3 regions of the Thermosinus thermophiluss DSM 23256 genome follow, and region 2 is predicted to be linked to each of the others. Evidence: riboswitches for the same ligand, from Rfam matches in the RefSeq annotation. Region 2 holds a riboswitch; each other region holds the start of a gene.

Region 1 (7,749 bases), on a different contig from region 2:
TGATTGTGACTGACCGCAAACCTCAGGCCATTACCGGCGACAGCCAGGTTGAGCGGCTGGTCACCGATAAGGAAGACCTCCCGGTGCATGGCGTCTTCATCCTCCGTCAGTCTGACCCGGTGGAAAATATTTTGGCCGGGCTGGAAATGGATGGTGACGTAATTAAAGTGAACCGCGATCTGTCCACCAATATTCCCGGCGTGTTTGCGGCCGGCGACTGCACCGGCAAGCCCTGGCAAATCGCTAAAGCCACCGGTGAAGGATTGGTGGCCGTGCTCAGCGCCATAAACTATCTCGAAACGAAAGCCAAATAAGCCGGACGGTAAAGATAAGGGCGGCATAGCCGAAGAGTGGGTATAACAGGCCGATAAGCTTGGCGAAGCCCAATTGGCCAACAGCCAGGGCGACCGCCGTGAGTATAAGCAGGCTGGGCAAAAAGGCCAGACCGGAGGCGCTCTGGAGTTTGGCCGTGCAGCCGTACAGGCTGGCGATGGCGGTGCTGTACATGGCTTTGATCAGCATGCAGGCATAACCGTAATGGTTCCAGCCTTGCTGGGCCTCCGATATGTACAGCATCGGCACCTCATAGCTTAATACGCGCGGATAATGGAGCATCGTCACAATTACAATAAAAAGACCGAGCAGCGTCAGGACCATACCGCCCAGCACCCCGCCGGCCAGCCGCGCCTGGCGGCTGGCGACCTGGGCGCCAAGGGGGGCAAGGACGGTTGACCCCAGGATAAGGTTATATGAGGCATACAACAGGCTGGCCAGCAGCCAGTTCGGTGCCGGCTGCTGGCCCGGCAGCGGCGGTACGGCGAGGAGGTCGGGACTGATGCCGTGGTATATTAGGGAGTTGACACCGATAATAACCGTTGAGATGACCAGTAGCGGGGTTACAATCATATTGATAAGGGAGATGCCCTTCAAGCCCGTCATGACGGTCACCGCGACAATGATGGCCATGACAACCAGACCGGTATTGTAACTTAGGCCAAAGTAATCGCGGCAGACGGCGCCGGCGCCGGCCAGCATGATGGTAAGGCCGCCGAACAGAAAAAACGCGGTAATATTATCGAGGATTAACCCTGCCGGCCGGCCGCAGGTGTGGCTTAGCACCTGGTGGTAGCCGCTGGCCCGCAGGCGGTGGCCGAGCTGGAGAATATAGGTGCCCAGCCAGGCGAAGAGCACGCCGCATAAGGCGAGACCGGTCAGGCCGATAGTGCCGTAACTTACGAAAAATTGGACCAGTTCCTGTCCGGAGGCAAAGCCGGCACCGATAACCGTGCCGACATAGGTGAACGCTACGCGGGCGGTATCCAGGACGTGGCGCATCACATTCCTCCTTTGCCGTCACTGGTACAAATGTATGATGTACGGCTCGAATTCTGACGTGGATTTTTTTGGGAATAAATCCCGATATGTTGACGTTTTTGGTAAAAAACTGGTACAATGAAGAAGTAATTATTTAGACAAAAGGTAACACTATCCGCTATTTTTAACTTGCAGACTCCGCCCCGGCGCATAAACAAAGGAGCGGCTATATGTTAGAAGATTTATTAAGGGATTCTTTTATCAAAGTTGTGGACAAGCAGTCTACCGGCTGGCTGCTCATTAACCGCAACTTTGAAATTGTCTATATCAATGAAGCGTTATGTCGCCTTTGGCAAAAGGACCGGGAGGAACTGCTGGGTCGGTCTGTTTTGGATTTGTTTTATAACGGAACAAAAAAGATACCGGCCGGTCATTACCATAGCCCGCTGCTCGAGACGATCGAGACGGGGCGGGAGTTTCGCGGCAAGGAAGCTTACCTGTGCCTTAGTGGCGCCAATTTTCCCTGCTGGTTCACGGTCGATACCTACACCTTCCGCGACAGTGAGGGCATAGTGCAGTACGCTCTTGGCACTTATACCCTAATCGACCGGTATAAAGCGCTGGAAACGCAGCTTGAATCGATAAATATCAGCATTATTAAATCTTTTTGCAAAGCTATTGAGGCTCGCGACGCCTACACCTTGCGCCATAATGAGAATGTGGCTGATTTGGCGGTGGGCCTGGCGGAATATCTGCGGCTGCCGACCACGGACATCATGACAGTGTACTTGGCCGGCCTGGTCCACGATATCGGCAAAATCGGCGTGCCGGAAAGCGTCCTCAATAAGCCGGGGCGGTTGACGGATGGCGAATACGCCGTCATCAAGCACCACCCGGTCATTGGCGCCGACATTGTGGCCGAAATCGACGGCTTTGGCGCCATCGCCAAGATTGTCCGCCATCACCACGAGCGCTACGATGGGCGGGGCTATCCCGACGGACTTGCGGGCGAGCAAATTCCCTTTTTCAGCCGTCTGCTGGCCGTGTGCGACGCCTACGACGCCATGACCAGTGTGCGCTGCTATCGTGTTCCTCTTAACATTGAGAGCGCCGTCGCAGAAATCGCCGCCTGCGCCGGTTCCCAGTTCGATCCTGATATTGCCCGCTGCTTTATCGAGTATATCCGGCGTTTCGGCGGCCGCCAAACCGTTAGCTGACTGGAATGACTTTACATTTTTGGCGGTATAATGTAAGATTAAAAAGGAAAACTAAACAATAAACATAAATTTCGTCCCTCCTGATAAAGGCGGGGGTTTTTTTATTGTCGCCCGTTTAGGTACCGACAGGTTTAGGAGGTTTATGCTATGCTTGACATTAAATTTGTGCGAGAAAATCCGGAAAAAGTGGCGCAGGCGCTGGCCAGCCGTGGGGTCGCTGTCAGCCTGGACGAGTTTTTAGCACTGGACAGGCAGCGCCGGGAACTGTTAGTCGAAGTGGAGGGGCTGAAAAATAAACGCAATACGGTGTCGCAGGAAGTCAGCCGCCGCAAAAAGAATGGCGAACCGGCCGACGACCTCATTGCCGAAATGCGCCTGGTCGGCGATCGCATCAGCGCCCTTGACAGCCGGGTGCGCGAAGTGGAAGCAAATTTAACCAACATTTTGCTGAACATCCCTAATATCCCGCATGAAACGGTGCCGGTAGGCAAGGACGAAACCGACAACCAGGAAGTGCGCCGGTGGGGCCAGCCGCGCCAGTTTGCCTGGGAGCCGCGGCCGCACTGGGAAATCGGCGAACGCCTGGGCATTCTCGACTTTGAGCGGGGCGGCAAGGTGACGGGGGCGCGCTTTACTTTTTACAAGGGGGCGGGCGCCCGCCTGGAGCGGGCCCTCATCAATTTCATGCTTGACTTGCATACGCGCGAACATGGCTACACCGAATTTTTTCCGCCCTTCATCGTTAACGCCGACAGCATGGTCGGCACCGGGCAGCTGCCCAAGTTTGCCCAGGACATGTTTAAACTGGAAGGGCTTGACTACTACCTCATTCCGACGGCGGAAGTGCCTGTAACCAACCTCCACCGCCAGGAGATTCTCGATGCCAAGGACCTTCCCCTGTACTATGCGGCTTACAGCGCCTGCTTCCGGGCGGAAGCGGGCGCGGCCGGCCGCGACACGCGGGGGCTTATCCGCCAGCACCAGTTCAACAAGGTAGAGCTGGTAAAGTTTACGCTGCCCGAAGAATCATATAATGAGCTGGAGAAACTGACCAATAACGCCGAACGGGTGTTGCAGCTGTTAGGGCTACCGTACCGCGTCATGCTCTTGTGTACCGGTGACATGGGCTTTGCCTCGGCCAAGACCTATGATCTGGAAGTGTGGCTGCCCAGCTTCAACCGGTACCGCGAAATTTCTTCCTGCTCCAACTTTGAGGACTTCCAGGCCCGCCGCGCCGACATCAAGTTTCGCCGCGACGCCAAGGCCAAACCCGAATTTGTGCACACCTTGAACGGTTCCGGCGTGGCCATCGGCCGCACGGTCGCCGCGATTTTGGAAAACTACCAGCAGGAAGACGGCTCGGTGGTAGTGCCGGAGGTGCTGCGGCCGTATATGGGCGTCGAGGTTATCAAGGCATAACTTGACAATTATGGCAGGATAACGGTAAAATTTTAGGGAAAACCCCCATGTCGTTTAGCACGACACCGACAAAGAATGAAAACTATTATTTAACCTCATACCTCATACATCATACTTCATACTTCTCTAAGCTTCTATTTACCGTTTTCGAAGTAGACAATCATATAATAAAGGGACAGGTGCCCGTCCGGGCTTAATAGGGAAGATTGGTGCAAAGCCAACACGGTCCCGCCGCTGTGATGGGGAGCAAAGCTGCAATAAGCCACTGGGGATAATCGCCCTGGGAAGGCGCAGATTTTGCGATGATCCTAAGTCAGAAGAACTGCCTGTTCAACAATCACCGCTTTGACCCACGAGCGATGGGGAGGGGATTGCGCATGAATACATCATAGCAAAATCTCTACCTTGGCAAGGGGTAGGGATTTTTTGTTTGCGTTTTAACTTCTGGAAAAGGAAGGATACGAAATGAAAGCAATTGGGCTAGTGGGGTATTTTTTGGTTATCGGCGTAATAGCGCCGGCCGTGGCGCACGCCATGCATATTATGGAAGGATTTTTGCCGCAAGAACAGGCGATCATTTGGCTGGCAGCCGTGACCCCTTGTTTGGCGGTGGGGGTAAGGCGCATTCGCGGCCTGTTGGCCGTGCATCCTGAACGCAAGATGATTTTAGGGCTGGCCGCAGCTTTTATTTTTGTATTATCAGCGCTAAAGATTCCCTCCGTTACCGGCTCGAGTTCGCATCCGACCGGTGTGGGCTTGAGCGCCGTACTCTTTGGTCCGGCCGTGTCGTCGGTACTAAGCGGCATTGTCCTCCTTTTTCAAGCGCTGCTTTTGGCCCACGGCGGACTTACCACCTGGGGGGCCAATACTTTTGCCATGGGCGTCGCCGGCGCCTTTGTGGCTTGGGGCATTTTTAAAATAGCCTGCCGGGTGGGTTTGTCCGAAAAATTAGCCATCTTCTTAGCGGCAATGCTCGGCGATTGGGCTACCTACCTGGTAACGGCCGGGCAGTTGGCCCTGGCTTTTCCGGATGCGGTCGGCGGCTTTTGGGCGGCTTATGCGAAATTTCTCAGCATTTTCGCCTTTACCCAGCTGCCGCTGGCGGTAAGCGAGGGGATACTGAGCGTGGTTGTCTATAACACGCTCACCCGTTACAACGCCTTGGGCCTGATTGATTTATGGTGGAACGAGCGGAGGAATAACGCATGATACTTAGACAAAACATTATTCTTTTGGCGTTGGCGATTATCCTCGCCGTTTTGCCGCTGGCTGTCCAGCAAGATGCCGATTTCGGCGGCGCCGACGACAAAGTAAAGGATATTATTGCCGGTATCCGCCCCGATTATCAGCCCTGGTTTACCAGCTTGTGGGAACCGCCGTCAGCCGAAGTGGCAAGTTTCCTGTTTGCGGTGCAGGCGGCGCTGGGCGCCGGGATTATCGGCTACTTTTTCGGCTACCAGCGGGGAAAAGCGGGTAGGAAGTATGAGGTATGAAGTCTGAAGTATGAAGTATGAAGTATGAGGTATGAGGTATGAAGTGGAAGATAGTGATATAATGTGATTTTGCTGCAGCTTGATTATTTTGCTTATAATAACCGCTTGAAACAGATCAGTATCGGCGAAAGGCTGCTCTTAGGGGCCGGTAGCCTTGGTTTGGCGCTGGCCTTGCCCCGACCGGCGACCTTGCTGGCGCTCATCGCCCTTATGCACGGCGTTATGCTTTATGCCAAAATCCCTCCCCGCTATTTGCTGAGGTTATGGTTGGCGCCGCTGACCTTTCTGGCCGTAAGTTTACTGACCGTGGTGGCAAGTGTGAGCGCCAAGCCGTTTCCCGCTTTTTGGGCTGTAAAGGTTGGCGCTTATTATGCAGGCATTACCGCCGAAGGCATTGCTGCTGCCGCCCTCCTGCTCCTGCGCAGTTTGGCGGCAGTGTCCTGTCTGTTTATGCTGGCGACAACCACGCCGGTAGGCCACATTGTCGCTTATCTGTCCCGGGTTCCCGGCATCAGGGCGGTTGCGGAAATTGCCCTGCTCACCTACCGGTTTATCTTTGTCGTCCTGGCTACGGCTGGCCAGATTTTCACCGCTCAACAGTCGCGGCTTGGCTACGCCAATCCCCGGCGGGCTTTAGCGGCGCTCAGCCTGCTCGCCGCCAGCATTGGCCGCAAATCGTTCATTATGGCCGGTCAGCTGCATATCGCGCTGTTGGCCCGAAACTATCATGACCGGCTGGTGTTTCGCCAGCCGACGCTGCAGGTAAGCCCGGTACGCCTGACCGGCATTGCCGCGGTTTTGGCGGGAATAGCCCTAACAGCCTTTATTTAACATGACGAGGAAAAACTTATGTCACAGCAGCCAATTTTGGAAGTGAAAAATATATCCTTTGGTTATCGCAAAGACAAACTGGTTTTGCGCGGCGTCAGCCTGACTGTTCCGGCCGGCGCGCGCATTGCCCTGGTCGGGCCTAACGGCGCCGGCAAGTCTACTTTGTTTTTACATCTTAACGGCATTCTGCATCCTTCGTCCGGCCAACTATTGTTTAAGGGCGAGCCATACCGGTATTCCCGTGCGTTTATAACTCGCCTGCGCCAGAAGATCGGGCTGGTGTTCCAGGATCAGGATACTCAGCTCTTTGCCGGCAGCGTTCTCGATGATGTGCTGTTTGGGCCGATGAATTTGGGGTTATCCCCGGCTGAGGCCGAGCAGCGGGCCGCCGCAGCGTTAGCGGCGGTACAGATGGCCGAATTTGCCGATGAGCCGGTCCATTTTCTAAGCTATGGCCAAAAGAAGCGGGTGGCGGTAGCCGGTGTGCTGGCGATGGATCCCGAGGTCTTGGTCATGGACGAACCGACGGCCGGCCTTGATTACCCTGGCACGACAGTCTTGCGGGCCATTTTGGACGAGCTGTCCCGCGCCGGCAAGACGCTGATCGTGGCAACCCATGACATAGAGTGGGTATGGTCGTGGGCCGACTTGGTCTATGTCCTGGTGCAGGGTCAGATAGTGGCCGGCGGGCCGCCGGAGCTGGTCCTTAACCGCTCCGACCATGCCGCCTTCGGGTTTGCCCGGCCGTTGGTGGGCGAAATCTACAGCGCCCTGGTCGCTGCCGGCTTTTTTAGTAGCAGGGACAAAGCTCCCCGCAGCGTGGCTGAACTGGTGGGCCGCGTGATGGCGAAATATAAGTAAAGCGGTCGGAAAAATTTCCTTGACAGGCATCGGTAGTTTTTTTATAATATGATTGAGAATAAATCTCATTACATAGCGCCATGTTGGCTTATATTATTTTTTTCGATAGCACTGAGAATGATTATCATAGCAAAGGAGGAATGTATTATGACACTTGCCCAAGCTTCACGGGGACAACGAGTTAGCATTGTTTCCATACCTAATGAAACTGTTCGTGCCCAAGCCATCCGCTTCGGCATTTCCGTCGGCGCCGAGGTGGAGTGCGCCGAAAAGGTGCCGGCCGGCCCTATCATCATTTGCAAGGGGAAGCAGGAAATCGCCATCGGCCGTAAATTAGCCGAAAAAATCGAAGTTAAACCGGCGTAACGCTTCCAGGAAGGAGTAATCCGCATGCACTGCTGCCATAATTCTCTTAGTCATATCGAAATACCGGAAGGTGCGAAAAAGATTGTCCTGGTCGGTAATCCGAACGTCGGCAAATCGGTCTTTTTTAACGCTCTAACCGGCATGTATGTCGACGTTTCCAACTTTCCGGGCACCACGGTTGATATTTCCTATGGCCGATTCGGCAAGGACGTCGTTTTGGACACGCCCGGCGTGTACGGCATTTCATC
Region 2 (7,749 bases):
GAGGCGGCCGTGAAAAAGGTGCTGGCCGAGATTGAGGGTTCGTACGCCTTGGCCTTTATGTGCCAGGACCATCCTGATAAACTTATCTGCACGAAACAGGACAATCCGCTCGTCATTGGACTGGGCGAAGGCGAAAACTTTATCGCCTCCGACATCCCGGCGATCATCAACCGGACCCGTAAGACCTATATTCTAAGCGACGGCGAAATGGCCATCGTCACCAAAGATTCGGTATGGGTCATGAACCGTCAGGGCGTGCCGGTGACGAAAAAGATCTTCGAGGTGAATTGGGATGCCGAAGCAGCCGAAAAAGGCGGCTACGAGCACTTCATGATCAAAGAGATCTACGAGCAGCCCAAGGCCATCCGCGAGACGATGACCGGCCGCCTGGCCAAAGACGACAGCCGCGTTGTTTTCGACGAACTCAAGTGGACCAAGGAAGATGTGGCCAATATTAAAAAGATCGTCATTACTGCTTGCGGCACGGCCTTCCACGCCGGGATTGTAGGCAAGTACTATCTGGAGCAGCTTGCCCGCATTCCCGTTGAGGTCGATATTGCCTCCGAGTTCCGCTACCGGTCGCCGCTGACGGACGAACACACCCTGGCGATCGTTATCAGCCAGTCAGGGGAAACGAGCGACACCCTGGCCGCTCTCAAAGAAGCCAAGCGGCTGGGCGCCCGTACCCTTGCCATTACCAATGTGGTCGGCTCGTCGATTGCCCGGGAGGCCGATCAGGTAATCTATACTTGGGCCGGTCCGGAAATCGCCGTTGCCTCGACCAAGGCCTATACAACCCAATTGATAAGCGTGTTCATGCTGGCCCTTTATCTGGCAGAACTCAAGGGAACGCTGCCGCCCGAACGCATTCAGGAGCTCATCAAGGGTCTGCGCGCCCTGCCCGGCCAGGCCCATGAGCTGCTCGAAGACGTGGAACCGATCAAGACCTTTGCCCAGCAGTACGGCTTCAACGAAGACGTTTTCTTCATTGGCCGCTCCCTCGATTATGCCGTCGCCCTCGAAGGTTCGCTCAAATTGAAGGAAATCTCCTATATTCACGCCGAGGCCTATGCTGCGGGTGAACTCAAACACGGCACCTTGGCCCTGATCATCGAGGGCGTGCCGGTCATCGCCCTGGCCACCCAGCATGACGTTTATGAAAAAATGCTGAGCAACATTAAAGAAGTCAAGGCGCGGGACGCCGTGGTCATCGGTATTGCCATGAAGGGCGACGAAGAAATTAAAAAATACGTTGACCATACCATTTTCATCCCGGCTACCGATAAATACCTTGCGCCTATTCTTGCCGTCATCCCCCTCCAGCTGTTGGCCTACTACGCTGCCGTTACCCGCGGCGCCGACGTGGATAAACCGCGCAACCTGGCCAAAAGCGTGACGGTGGAATAGCCAAAAAAGGCAGCCCGACAGCATAATGTCGGGCTGTTTCTCTGATATGACCGATAGGGAGTGAGGTTTAGCGGCCGGGGATCCGGTCTTCGCAGGGGACGGCGGTCTGGCATTTGCCGCAGCCGTAACGGGGGGCGTAGCGTGGTTTGATTTCGTTATCCAAGTATTCGGAACAAATTTGGTGGTTTTTGCCGTTCTCGTCAATAGCCACAGGCGGGCAGCGGCGGATACACACGCCGCAACGGGTGCAGTATTCATAAATTTCCCGATAAGGCCGCACGGTTGGCTCAAGTTCCAGGCTGGTGACGATGCTGCCGACCCGGCCGGCCGAGCCGCGGGCGGTGATGAGCGAACAGTTCAGGCTTAAGGTCCCAAGTCCGGCAATATAGGCCACGTGCCGCTCCGACCAGTTGCTGCGCTTATTTATTACCTGATACCGCGCGTCCAGGGCCGGAGCAACCGCCTGCCCGCCCATATCCTTTACCCAGTTCACGAGAAATTGCCGCAGTGCTTCATTGAAGAGTTCGCCCTCGATCCGGCCGTATAGCCATTCGGTGGCCGGAAGCCCTTTACTGCGGTTGGCGATGCGTACCGCCGCGGTGAAGGGCAGGAAATAGGAAATTACCGTTTTCGCGGCGGGAAGCCACTCGCGCGGTAAGAGATGGTGGGGCCCGATGACGGTTTCTTTTTTTAATTCTGCGAATAGCGGGTCGTCGGCAGCGGCGATGCCGATCAGTGGCGAATCAAAGATCCGCAGGCCGCCGAGCGGTTCTACTACATTCAGGGGACTTTCCAAGGCAAAACGATTAACCTCTTTGGCGATATCCTCCAAAAGCAGCATGATTCACCTCGTTATTAGTAATAGGTTAGTCAATCCTAATTACATTATAATGTATAAGTGTACGAATTGTATCGTAAATTTGCCCCCAAAGTAATTGGTGATAATAATAAATAACCGGGAAGCGATTTGACGCCGTAAACCCAAGATGATAAAATAATCGCAGGAGTTAAAACTGAATAAGCGGGTTAGGTGCCCGTAGGGCTTAATAGGGAAGACCGGTGCAAGACCGGCGCGGTCCCGCCACTGTAATGGGGAGCGAACCAAATTATACCACTGAGGCCAGGCCTTGGGAAGGTTGGGGTAGCTATGAGCCAGAGCCAGGAGAACTGCCTAACTGACAATCACCGCATGACCCACGAGCGATGGGGAGGGGATTATCTAGCGCTAGTACATAATGCGTTCTTATCCCGGCTGTCATGGGCCGGGATTTATTGTTAGGAAGTTGGCGGCTTTTCAGGCTTATGCCCTGTGGCGGTTATGGGGGATAAACTATTGATACAGCTATGTAATTTGTCTACATACGAGGACGATCTACGCACTTTTGACCGTGACGGCAAAATTTTGCATAATTTTTTGCATGAGCATGATCTAGCAGGACTGGAACTATTGATTGACCAGCCATGGGAAGAACGGATAGTTCCACGGCACCTAATTAAAGGGGTCCATCTGCGTTATTGGTCTAACTGGCTGGACTTTTGGCTGGGCGACAGGCAGCAGTTAGTATTGCAATTCGGTAATGAAGCGAACATCGTGAAGCATTACGGCGGAGCAGACCGCGCGATACTGGTCGAAAACTACCGGGCGGAAATCCAAAAAGCTATTGCCACAGGAGCCGAGTATGCCGTTTTGCATGTAAGCAACGCCCGGTTTGGGGAACTTTTTACCTACGACTTTGGCTACAGCGATGAGCAGGTAATTAATGGGACGATTGAATTGGTTAACGCCGTCATGGACGGTATAAAAAGCAATATCACGATCTTATTTGAAAACCTTTGGTGGCCTGGTCTTACCTTGTGCGACGCGAAGCTGGCCGCCCGTTTACTGGAAAAGGTGAATCATCCCTATAAAGGGTTTATGTTGGATACGGGACATTTGATGAATACCAACACGGCACTACGCACCCAGCAGGAGGGGATTAATTATATCTTGGCAACGCTTAAAAAGCTTGGCGAACTAAAAGAAGCTATCCAAGGCATTCATTTGCACTCTTCACTGTCAGGCAAATATGTACTCCGGACGATAAAAACAGCAGACGGTTCCTTTGACAAAAACCGGATTATGGCTCACATTCTGCAAATTGACCAGCATCGCCCGTTTGAACACCCTGATGTACATAGGATCGTTGATTATATACAACCCCGGTATTTGGTGCACGAATTTACGTTTCGCTGTCGCGCTGAATTGTCTCAGTACATAAGCACCCAGCAGGCGGCGCTGCAGGGGAATATTTTGGCACGAGGTGAAGTATCATGGAATTGTTAGGCCAAATAGCCGCTCTTTTTCAAAAAGGCGGATTGGTTATGTATCCTTTATTGGCTTGCTCCATTATGGTAATAGCAATAGTTATTGAACGCTGGCAGTATTATCGTACCGCTGAAACAAGCGATGAGTTTCTTGCTCTCCTGGAGAAAAAGTTAGGCGAGGACCAATGGCAGGAGGCCATGGCTTTATGCGAAAAAACGAGCGGAATAACGCCCAGAATTATTTTGAAAGTATTGCAAAAGGGCGTTCTTGACCCGGCGCTTCTCCAGAACGCACTGGAAGGTGCGGCCGCATTGGCAACTGCCCGTTTGCGGGACCGGCTCAGCTACTTGGAAACCATCGTTACGTTGGCGCCGCTGCTAGGGCTTTTGGGCACCGTTATTGGCATGATAAACTCTTTTAGCATTATGGCCATCAGATCCGGACAGCCTCACGCGATTACCGGCGGGGTAGGCGAAGCATTAGTTGCGACTGCGGCCGGACTATGCGTAGCCGTCATGGCGCTGGTGGCCCACAGCTATTTCGCGCAGCGCCTGGACCGAATCATTACCGGCATGGAGATGGCATTTACCTGCTTACTGGATGCGGCGGGGCGGAGGAAAGTAGGATGAAGCTGAGGAATTTGCGCCTTGAACGGCAGCCCAAACTCATGATAATACCAATGATTGATATTATCTTCTTTTTACTGGTGTTTTTCATGATGAGCACGTTATATATGGTTGAGCAGAAGACCATTCCGGTTGCTTTGCCGCGGGCGGCAGCGGCTCAGGCCGATATGCAGAAACAGGTAGCCATCACGGTTACCGCCCAGGGTACGATTTTCTTTGAGCGGGAAGAAGTCCCGCTGGCGCTTTTGGGCGCCCGGATACAGGCCGAGCTTGAACGGTCGGCAGACACTTCGTTTGTCCTGCGGGCAGACCACCAGGCTGAATATGGCAAAGTTATCACGGTGCTTGATGAGCTGAAAAAGGTCGGCGTTCGCCGGATTGCCATTGCGGCCGAGGCTAAGCCGAGGTGATTTATGATGGAGCAGTCACGGTGGCGACGCGCCCTAATCGTTTCCGGTTTTGTTAACTTCTTGCTGCTAATCGCGATAGGGTGGATGGCGGATTACTTTCCTGAGGGGCGGGATGCACCTTTGGAAGTAGACATTATTGCTCATGCCGGGATCACGTCCAGTATACCGGCGGCTGTTTCGCCAGTATCCTCTTTGCCGCCAACCCCTGATGCGCCGACGACAGCGCAGCAGTCGCAACCCGCCTTGAATATGGGCGAAGGGCAAAAAAACGGAGACGTAGCCGAAAGTGCGCAAAGCAATAGGGAAGGAAGTACGCCGCTTGCTGCGTCTGGCGCGATAACGAGCGATCCGGGCCAGGCTGCGGGGGTGGGGCCTTCTGCCGGGGTAGGGCGGAAAAATATACTGCCGCCACGCATTTTGCGAAAAACCGAACCGACCTATCCGGAACAAGCCAGGCGCCAGGGCTGGGAAGGGACGGTTCGGGTTAAAATTGAAATAACGGCAGAAGGGCGGGCCGGTAACGTATGGGTTGTCGGCTCTTCCGGCTATGAAATATTGGATAATGCGGCAGTTCAGGCCGTGCGCCAATGGACTTTTGTGCCGGCTAAGGACGAGAACACCGGTTTTCCCGTTTCCTGTATTACGTCATTGTCCGTCGCTTTCCGCCTAAATTCGTAATCCTTACCGTCAGATGGTTGGCGGCCAATGCCCGTAGCCAGATAAAGGCATTATATGAATAGACCCATTTTTACATAACTTAACGCGGCGGCGGAAATGATACAAAACGGGAGGTCAAAACAAATGGCTCAGCCTGGACGCAGACAAGGGTTTCTATCCTTTTTTAGCGGCTTTATTGTTGGCGTGCTTGCCATGGTTGGCGTTTTATACTTTACCGCCCCGCAACTTTTGCCGCTACCGCAGCCCAAACCCGAGACCCCGACCAAAGCGCCTTACGAGTATTATGTGATTATTGATGAAGCCACCGGGGCAACAATCATGTATGTATCGGTCGTAACTGTCAACCCCGGTGATGAACTGATTACCGAAGACAATAAACGCTATGTTGTGGTCCGGGTGGAGGAAAACCGGGCTTACGCCCGTTATGTGGAAGATGTAAAGGTCAGAACGAAAAGAGAACCAGCGCCGTAATTTATGGGTATACGATGCGACAATTGGCTAACAGACAGTAATGACCCAGTAGTTGATTAAGCTCGGCCGCTACTGGGTATTTTTTGCATTTTCCCCGCCGGTGAAACCCCAGCGGGGCTAGATATTAAGTAAAATATTCGATATTATAGGATTAGACTTCCTCTCTTACCAATTGCTTTTACGGTTTACCGGTCATGTGCAGGGCGATTCGGCGGTGGAAGGAATGAGACAATGGCAGTTAGGGATAGTGCGGATAGCTTGCGGGAACGGCTGTGGACCAGAGATTTTATTTTGATTTGCACGATTAACCTGCTCATCTTTTGCGGCTTTCAGATGCTGCTGCCGACTTTACCGGTTTATGCCAAGCACTTGGGCGGCAGTGACGCCGCGGCCGGCTTGATCGTTGGCATCTTTACCGTCGCGGCGGTCATAATGCGTCCCGTGGCGGGGCAAGCACTGGACTATTACGGCCGCAAGGGCATTTTCCTGTCCGGACTGGCCGTCTTTATCAGCGCGGTGTTGGCTTACATCTGGGCGCCGTCGCTGGGGATCCTGCTGTTAATCCGCTTTATCCACGGCTTTGGCTGGGGCGCTACCAGCACAGCCGCCAGTACGGTAGCGGCCGATATTATTCCCAAAGCCAGGCTGGGAGAGGGGATGGGATATTTCGGCTTAACTACGACGGCTGCGATGGCTTTTGCCCCGGCATTAGGCCTCTACTTAACCAGTCATTTCAGTTTTTCCGTTTTATTTTTGGTATCTGCTTTTATCGTGACGATAGCCGCTGGGTTGGCCCTCAGCATTGGTTACCGGCACATTAACGCCGCTAACGCCAAAACGGTTCTGCTGGAAAAGGTGGCGCTGCGGCCGGCGTTGGTGATCTTCTTTGTGACCATGACCTATGGTGCGATCGTAGCTTTTTTGGCGCTCTATGCTGCCCAGCAGGGCATTGGCAATATCGGCCCCTTTTTCACCGCTTATGCCACCGCTTTGGCGGTAGCCCGGCCGCTCGCCGGACGGCTTGCCGACCGGCGCGGGTTCGATATTGTCGTCATTCCCGGGCTGGTTTTGGTTATGGTAGCCATGTTCTTGCTCTACCTGGCGCAGGGTTTGGCCTGGTTCTTAGCGGCAGGCATCGTGTACGGCGCAGGTTTTGGCGCGGTGCAGCCCGGTTTGCAAGCCATGGCGGTCCTGCAGGCGCCGCCAAACCGGCGGGGGGCGGCCAACGCTACTTTTTTTATTGGCTTTGATCTTGGCATTGGCTTCAGCTCGGTGATCTGGGGCTTGGTATCCCAGCTAACCGGTTATAAGACCATGTATCTATGGACCATGGCCCCGGCCTTATTGGCCTTATCCGTATACATTGTCTTTGGGCGCCGGACGAGCCAGTTAACTCAGTGATCATTATTGTCGCCGCGCAAGGATAGCGGGGACCGCACGGGGAAACATAAAACAGAAGTTTAAATGGGGGGGTACGTATATGTTAGCTTTAAACTCGAAAAAAAATAAATTCTTTGTATTGTTTTCCGAAAGCGCCAGACTGGCCCAAAAGGGCGCCTATATCCTCCATGACGCCCTGATCCGGCCGGAAAGTCTGCCGGAAAAGGTCAAACAGGTTTTTGACCTGGAACATGAGGCGGACGAACTTAACGATGAAATTCTTGACAATCTGCACCAGACCTTTATTACCCCACTGGACAGAGAAGATATTTTCGCCCTTACCAATCAATTGGACGATATTGTCGACTATGTCGAGGACATTGTGGAGCGGATGGCCCTTTTTCGCGTTAGCAAGCCAACCGGCGGTGCCATTGAGCTCGGCAAGCTGCTCGTGTTGTGCACCGACGAATTA
Region 3 (7,749 bases), on a different contig from region 2:
TTTTATAACGCCGTGCAGAAAATCGAGTTGGCCAAGCGCGGAGACGTCCGGTTTTATACTATTGACACTAACAATCTTTTCAGCAGTCTGTACCGCTTCCTGCGGCAGGCTGCGCCGCAGGTTAATCGTTTGGACATTTTAAAAAACATCACGCTGGCCGTAAAGACGCTTAAAGCCCTTGATGCTATTACCAGCGCCAAGAATTATTACGGAGCGCGCTCAGATTTTCCGGACAAGCTGATTGCCATCTGCAACAACGCGGCGCGGCACTTTACCGGCTGCCTGAGTTTCAGCGATATAAGCTACAAACAAAGCGCCGTGCTTGACTTGGTGCAGGCCGTTGGGCAGTCTGCCAGGCAGCCGGTCAGAATTGGCCTAGTTGGCGAGTTTTATGTCTTGCTTGAACCATATGTAAACCATGCCATTGAAGATGAATTGATAAAACAGGGGGTAGAGGTTAAACGGTTTGTCTATACCGGCGATTGGGTGTTTTTAAATACCATGCTGCAGGCGCTGGGCTTGCATAATGAAGAGAAGGCCTATCTAAACAAGGCGCGGCCTTATCTCAACTATCATGTCGGCGGTGAAGGGTTAAGAACGGTCGGTGGCGCTTTATGGTGCGCCAAGAACGGGTACGACGGCATAATCCATATCTACCCGTTTGGGTGTATGCCCGAGGTGGTTGCCGAGTACGCGCTGAAAAACATCGCGCGGGACTATGACTTGCCGCTGCTCACGCTCAGTATTGATGAACACGCGAGCGACGTCGGCATTATTACCCGCCTGGAGGCGTTTGTCGACTGCATTAAACGGAAGAAACAAAAATGGAAAAATTAACCGATAGCGACCATATTTTCCATTTATAAATGCGTGCGGCCGGTAAAAAATATTAATGTAGCGCTCAACATTTTATGATTGGAGGCTAACATTATGACCGTAAAAAAAGATTTGGAGAAAGCCATTGCTGCCGCGGAAGCCGCTAAAGGTACGTACGCACAGTTTGCTACGGCTACTGACGATCAAAGCGCTAAGACAATGTTTGAGCAAATGTCTCAAGACATGAACCGGCACATCGCGCAACTCAACAGCCGCCTTAGTTCTACTGCCGAGAACAAACTAAAAAACCAAGAACAATAACCGCGAGGGAGGTAGCCGAACTACCTCCCTTTTAATGGCAGGCAACTTTTTCTTGGTAAAGGATGAATAATATGGTCGATAATGTCGGGATCCCCCAGGCGCTGCTATACCATGATTTTGGCAGCTTATGGACTGCTTTTTTTCAGAATATGGGAGTTCAAGTTACGGTATCCGGCGAAACCAACAAACGCATGCTGGATCAAGGTACGTCGCTCGCGATTGACGAATCCTGCCTGCCGCTTAAGGTGTATCTGGGGCATGTTGCTTCTTTATTGGATAAATGCAGCCATATTTTTGTTCCGCGTATTGTCCGGTACCACCGCCATTTTTATTTCTGCGCCAAATTTGCCGGACTGCCCGATATAGTCAGAAATACGTTTAGCCTATCCCCCGAACGGTTGATAGCTCCCAATATCGAAACCAAGTCGCTGGCCGGGCAATTTCAGGCCGTCTATGCCGCTTGCCAGGCGATGGGACGTTCCCCGCTGGCCGGAAATTTGGCGTACAGCCGGTCGTTGAAATCCTGGCGGGCCCCGGCGCCATCGCCCAATCAACCACCCCGGCCCCGCATCGCCGTCATCGGGCATAATTACCTGCTGAAGGACGCCTTGTTTTGTAAAGACATAATCGGTACGCTGACCGCCCAGGGGGCCGCGATTGTTACTCCGGATAACATCGCAAGCAAAGTCCTCTATGATGAAGCTAAAGTCTTTGCGCCGGACATCTACTGGCAATTATCGGCCAAGATCGCCGGAGCGGCCCGTTATTTTTGCCGTCAAGGCGATATTACGGGCATTGTTATGGTGTCGAGCTTTGGCTGCGGTCCGGATTCGCTTATCAATGAGTACCTGGAACATCATGTTTTCCGGAAAAGCGATAAACCGTATATTTTCATCAATATTGACGAGCATACCGGTAGCGCCGGGATCATTACGCGGGTAGAAGCCTTTTGGGATTTAGCGAATCGAAGATTAAAACCTTAACGAGGAGGAAGCATTATGCCGAAAAACTATATCAGATACGCCGGCGCAGTTACCTCTAACCACGCGGACAATGTCATCAGGCCGCAAGAATGACAAGCCAAATTTTTTATTGACCTTGTTAGTAATCGGTGGTATATTTTTTCTGAAACACCACAAAACAGGAAAGTCGATATTTAACCACAGAGATAATCATGCCAATAAATTGGCATCACAAGCCAGGAAAACCAGGATTGAACCGCGGAGCGCACGGAGAGTGCGATATACATCGCACTTGAGGTTTTAATTAATTTTAATAAAATTTTATCTCCGCGTCCTCTGCGGTTCCTAAACTCTACGGTTCCTAAACTTAAAATGTCAGGGACAGGTGCCCTTCGGGGCTTAATAGGGAAGTCCGGTGTAAAGCCGGCGCGGTCCCGCCACTGTAATGGGGAGCAGACCCAAGAATATGCCACTGGGACGAAGAGTCCTGGGAAGGTTTGGGCGAGCGATGAGCCAGAGCCAGGAGAACTGCCTGTCTGCCAATCACCGCTGGTACCCACGAGCGATGGGGAGGGGATTAGCTGTAGCGTTCTTCTTCCCGGCTGTTTAGCCGGGCTTTTTATTGAAGATTATTAGGGGGAAACGCCATGCGCAAACTCCTATACTGGTCGGTTTATTTTGTAATGTCCCTGTTTATTTTGATCATGCTGCTGCCTGTCCAGGAGAGCAAGACTTCTACCCGCGGCCAGCTGCAGGACTTTTTGGGACGAAGTATTGACATACCGGAAACTAAGCCCCTGCGCATTGTTTCTTTGGCCCCCTCCATTACTGAGATTCTCTTTGCCGTGGGAGCCGGCGACAGGGTGGTTGGCGTTACTACTTACTGCGACTTTCCGGAACAAGCCAAAAAGCTGCCCAAAGTCGGCGGTTTTCAAAGCCCCGATATTGAGACGATCGTCATGATGCGCCCCGACCTTGTCTTGGCCAGCGGTCAAATGCACTACCAGACCATTCGGGCGCTGGAAAAGGCGGGTATTCGCGTTGCGGCCATCGAACCCCAGACCATGGAGGAAGTCTTAAAGGCGATCCGCCTGATCGGCAGTCTTGTCCATGAAGAAGCGAACGGGGAAAAGCTGGCCGGCGAACTGGCGCAAAAGCTTCAAAACATCCGGACTTTACATGCAGGTAGCGATAAACGGCGGGTCTTTGTGGAAATATGGGACGTACCGCTGCTCACGGTTGGGGCGAAATCCTATATCCATGACGTCATCGTCCAGGCCGGGGGCGTCAATGTGGCCGGCGCCAGGCAGGTTGACTACCTTTCTTCTGATTTTGAGACTTTGTATGCCTACAACCCTGACACTTATCTGGTGGTGCGGCACGGCGTCTACGGGAAGAAGACGGAGGTCTTTACGAAGTTTCAGCTAAATGACATTCAGGCTGTACGTGAAAACCGCATTTTTTACGTTTCCGACGACTTTTTGGCGCGGCCCGGACCGCGCAGTTTCGCCGCCCTTGAAGAGGTTGCGGCAATTCTTCATTCCTCTACGAAAAGTGGCAGTGAACGATGAAACAATTCCGTAGCACCCAATCAATAGTCCTGTTATTATCGGCAGTCGTCCTCATCGGTACGGCTGTTGCCGCGCTGTCCATCGGCTCGGCGGACATTGCGCCCGGTGAGATTGCGGCTATCGTCGTGCAGCGGTTGCTGCCCGTAGAAATCGGCCCGGAACTGCCGCCGGTGCATAGCAAGATCGTGTGGGAAATCCGGTGGCCGCGGCTGGCCTTGGCTATGCTGATCGGCAGCAGTTTGGCCGTTTCCGGGGCTTGTTATCAAGCCTTGTTTAAAAATCCCCTGGCCGATCCGTTTATCCTGGGGGTTTCATCCGGAGCGGCGTTAGGCGCTGCTGTGGCCATTGTGCTTGGCCACACCGCGTTTGTAAGTTTCTATGCCTTTGCCGGCGGGGCGGTCACGATATTTATCGTATACATCCTTGGCGGCGGTGACAGGGCGGAGCTTAGTTCCAACCGGTTGCTTTTGGCCGGCGTTGCCCTGGGGTCGCTACTCAATGCGTTGCTCAGCTCCATCATGGCTCTTCATACCAAGCAGCTGGGGCCGATTTTGTTCTGGCTGTTGGGCAGCCTTGGCAATCCGCCGGAAAACCTGACGCTAATGGCGGCGCTTATTGCCATTGGCCTGGCAGGGATCATGCTGTTTGCCCGGGATTTGGACATCCTTGCAACCGGCGACGAGAATGCCCAGTTTTTAGGAGTGGATGTAGCCAAAGTCAAGGTCAGCTTACTATTGTGCACAACCTTGATAACCGGCACGGTTGTCGCGGTAAGCGGCATTATCGGCTTTATCGGACTTATTGTGCCACACATGCTGCGCAAGCTTATCGGCCCGGAGCACAGACTGCTGCTGCCCGCGTGCGCGCTGTGGGGGGCGATCTTCCTCTTGTGGGCCGACAGCGTGACGCGCTTGTTTGCCAGTCTGTCCCCGGTGCCGGTGGGTGTTGTCACCGCGCTGCTGGGCGGCCCGTTCTTCCTGTATATTTTGTACCGAACAGACCGCAGACAGTGAGGAAGCCATGAAAGAAAGATTGCTGGAAGTTCAAAATGTATCGGCCGGGTACGGGGCCAAAACCGTTTTGCATAATATTAGCTTTGCCGTGGACAGGGGCGATTTTCTCAGCATTATCGCGCCCAACGGCACAGGGAAGTCTACGCTACTCAGGTGCATTGCCGGGGTTTTGCCGGTGCAAACAGGCAACATCCTGGTTAAGGGCGAAAGTGTCAGTAGCTTCCCCCGGCGCGACCTAGCGAAAATAATCGCCGTCGTCGGCGCCGAAGAAGCCGTTTTTGATTATAGTGTGTACCAAACGGCGCTGATGGGACGGTTTGCCCATATCAGCCGGTTTGGCAGCGAAACGGCGGCAGATTTTCGCATTGTGGAAAAAGCACTGCAAGACGTCGGCATGTGGGAGAAGCGGGATGCGAAAATGAGCAAGCTGAGCCAAGGGGAAAGGCAGAAAGCGCTGATCGCCCGCGCTTTGGCCCAATGCCCGGAAATTCTGCTGCTTGACGAGCCGACGTCGCATCTGGATTTATACAACCAGTTTGTGATTTTAAGACTCATTAAACAATTAACGGCCAAAAACAACATTGCCGTTGTCGCCGTCATCCATGACGTTAATCTTGCCGCACGGTTCAGCACAAATCTTTTACTGCTGAAAAACGGCAGGATGCTGGCCTGCGGCCCGCCGGCAGCCGTGCTGTCGACCGAGGTGCTGGCGACAATGTACGACATGGAATTTGTCCTGCATAATACCGATGGCCATATTTACGTCCAACCAAATTTTGCATTGTAAGGAGAGGTAAATCAATGTCTTACGGCAAGAAATTTTTAACCAAACGCATCGCATCGGCCCTGGCGGTGGGAACGCTGCTGGTGGCAAGCCCGGCCTTCGCGGCGGAGGAGCCGGTATTTCAGCTGGACCAAATCACCGTGACCGCTGCCCGCGTTCCGCAGGCCTTGGCCAGCACGCCGGCCGACGTGACCGTTATCACCGGCGAGCAGCTTGAGCAAAAAGGCGCGCGCAATTTAGCCGACGCGCTGGAAGGCGTGCCGGGGGTGGTGGTTAAGAAACAAGGCGGTGCTGGGGAGTTTGCTACAGTTTATATTAACGACAGCGACCGCACCGTTGTGATGGTGGACGGCAAGCGGCTGAATTTGCCGCAAGGCGCGGCCTATGGCCGTGGCCCGCTTGACTTCAGCACGATTATCGGGCTGGATAATATCGAGCGGATCGAAGTTGTGCGCGGCGGCGGTTCCACCTTGTACGGGTCTGATGCCGTGGGCGGCGTGATTAACATTATTACGAAAAAAGGCGCTGGCTCGGTCAAGACAATTTTAGATATTGGCGGGGGCAATAACGGCACCTTCCGCAGCAGTATTGTCAATCAGGGCGAGGAACGGGGCTTCCGCTGGTATATCACCGGCGCCAAGGACAAGACGGACGGCCAGCGCCCCAACAATCAGTACGACGGGAAAAACGCCACCGTCAGGTTGGATAAAGACTTAAGTTCGCGGGAAAACTTAACGGTCACCTATGATTATTACGGCAGCCATGCCGGTATTCCAGGCTGGATGAATCAAGTAAACGGCAATTATGTGTGGAATACATCCTCCAGTTTGACCGATTATGCCGATGTCCTCCGGCAAAACTGGGGCGCAACTTACACCTTTAAACAGGGAACGACCGAAAACATCCTGAGGTATTATAACAATAGTCAAACTTATGTAGGCCGTAACGGGGTTGATTTCCGGCACCGCAACGAGGTCAAGGCCTTGGAATATCAGCAAAATCTACGGCTTAACCCCAACCAAACCATTACGTGGGGAGCTGACTGGCGGAGCGAAGAGGTTGACAGTACCAATGAAAACGGCTTACAACGTCGGCATGTTCGGGCTTTATACCTGCAGGACCAGTACACGGTCAATGATTATTGGCAGCTTACGACCGGGCTGCGGTACGACGACAACAGCCAGTACGGCAATAAATTGCTGCCAAAACTGGCGGTGAATTACCGGGCCGATGACCGCACCAACTATTTTGCCAGCTGGGGCAAGGTATTTAAGCCGCCTACGTTTGACGACTTATATTGGTATTCAGAATCTGAATGGGGTATCTATAAAGGGGATCCAAATCTAAAGCCCGAGACGGGATGGACAGCCGAATTCGGAGTCAAAAAACGCTTAGACACGAAGAGCGAAGCAATGGTTTCTTTATTTAAGCGTGAACTCAATGATGCTATCCGCTGGAACGGTACTAGCCCTGCCAACATTGATAATTTCCGCTCCAGCGGCGTCAATCTGACTTATGCGACCAAGCTGTCGAACGCAGTTACCGCCGGCATCGGCTACTCCTATCTCCATACCGAAACCACCGACCCAAGTGTCCGCGACCCGCACCATAATTTGTATACGAACTTGAATGTGCGTTACGGCAAGCTGAACCAGACGTTATCAGTAAACTACCTTAGCGAATCAGGGGTAGGGAATTCCAAGGTATCAGGACGGGTCGTTGTCGATACCACTGCCAGCTATGACTTAGGGGAAGGGCAGTCGCTATATCTGACCGTCAACAACCTGTTTAACAAGCGTTATCAGGAAGTAGCCGGCTATCCGGCTCAAGAGCGCACCATCTTCCTGGGCCTTAAACAATCGCTGTAAAACATTTTGGGCGCGAGCTTTAAAAGAAACGATTGGTTTATAACCTTTAAAATTAAACGGCAAGAAAGATACTTTAGCATTTATATAGTAAAAGTGGTTGGGAAGCGAAGCTCTCAACCACTTTTACTATGGCGCGCTAATTATTATTTTGCTTGGCGGCAGGTGTTGTGACACTGACAAATAGCTGGCCCTTGGAATCGATGGCGGCGTAGGTCACTTCGGATATGTCGGCGATGCCGCGGGCGGCAAGCTGCTTTGCCAGCCAGTCTTGCGTCAGGTTGTGGCGACGTAAGTTTTCTTCAATAATTTCTCCGTCCATAATGAGTTCTACCGGAAAAGTCGGATCCGGCAAGTGAATCCTCAAATCGCTCTTGGTCAGGGGCTGATAGTCGGCCTTTTTAATAACACTCAGCT

Evidence for each region. Region 2 has a riboswitch for cobalamin ahead of BLQ99_RS08990 (TIM barrel protein). Riboswitches for the same ligand answer to the same signal wherever they lie in the genome.
Region 1: another riboswitch for cobalamin. It lies ahead of BLQ99_RS01075 (energy-coupling factor ABC transporter permease); the one in region 2 lies ahead of BLQ99_RS08990 (TIM barrel protein).
Region 3: another riboswitch for cobalamin. It lies ahead of BLQ99_RS00410 (ABC transporter substrate-binding protein); the one in region 2 lies ahead of BLQ99_RS08990 (TIM barrel protein).

The regions. Positions count from the first base shown of each region.
Region 1 is NZ_FNBU01000001.1:218,434-226,182, reverse strand. Features, by position in the region: gene BLQ99_RS01095 (NAD(P)/FAD-dependent oxidoreductase) at 1-314, shown strand, start outside; gene BLQ99_RS01090 (YkvI family membrane protein) at 277-1,335, opposite strand; gene BLQ99_RS01085 (HD domain-containing phosphohydrolase) at 1,545-2,531, shown strand; gene serS (serine--tRNA ligase) at 2,679-3,950, shown strand; cobalamin riboswitch at 4,111-4,294, shown strand; gene BLQ99_RS01075 (energy-coupling factor ABC transporter permease) at 4,416-5,159, shown strand; gene BLQ99_RS01070 (energy-coupling factor ABC transporter substrate-binding protein) at 5,156-5,443, shown strand; gene cbiQ (cobalt ECF transporter T component CbiQ) at 5,507-6,274, shown strand; gene BLQ99_RS01060 (energy-coupling factor ABC transporter ATP-binding protein) at 6,293-7,135, shown strand; gene BLQ99_RS01055 (FeoA family protein) at 7,283-7,501, shown strand; gene feoB (ferrous iron transport protein B) at 7,526-7,749, shown strand, end outside.
Region 2 is NZ_FNBU01000013.1:41,726-49,474, forward strand. Features, by position in the region: gene glmS (glutamine--fructose-6-phosphate transaminase (isomerizing)) at 1-1,407, shown strand, start outside; gene BLQ99_RS08985 (epoxyqueuosine reductase) at 1,475-2,248, opposite strand; cobalamin riboswitch at 2,419-2,596, shown strand; gene BLQ99_RS08990 (TIM barrel protein) at 2,741-3,730, shown strand; gene BLQ99_RS08995 (MotA/TolQ/ExbB proton channel family protein) at 3,718-4,341, shown strand; gene BLQ99_RS09000 (ExbD/TolR family protein) at 4,338-4,748, shown strand; gene BLQ99_RS09005 (energy transducer TonB) at 4,752-5,426, shown strand; gene BLQ99_RS09010 (hypothetical protein) at 5,550-5,897, shown strand; gene BLQ99_RS09015 (MFS transporter) at 6,129-7,298, shown strand; gene BLQ99_RS09020 (DUF47 domain-containing protein) at 7,378-7,749, shown strand, end outside.
Region 3 is NZ_FNBU01000001.1:80,191-87,939, reverse strand. Features, by position in the region: gene BLQ99_RS00425 (hypothetical protein) at 1-837, shown strand, start outside; gene BLQ99_RS00420 (DUF1657 domain-containing protein) at 931-1,137, shown strand; gene BLQ99_RS00415 (acyl-CoA dehydratase activase-related protein) at 1,209-2,120, shown strand; cobalamin riboswitch at 2,466-2,649, shown strand; gene BLQ99_RS00410 (ABC transporter substrate-binding protein) at 2,747-3,670, shown strand; gene BLQ99_RS00405 (FecCD family ABC transporter permease) at 3,667-4,683, shown strand; gene BLQ99_RS00400 (ABC transporter ATP-binding protein) at 4,691-5,470, shown strand; gene BLQ99_RS00395 (TonB-dependent receptor plug domain-containing protein) at 5,485-7,335, shown strand; gene BLQ99_RS00390 (YetF domain-containing protein) at 7,472-7,749, opposite strand, start outside.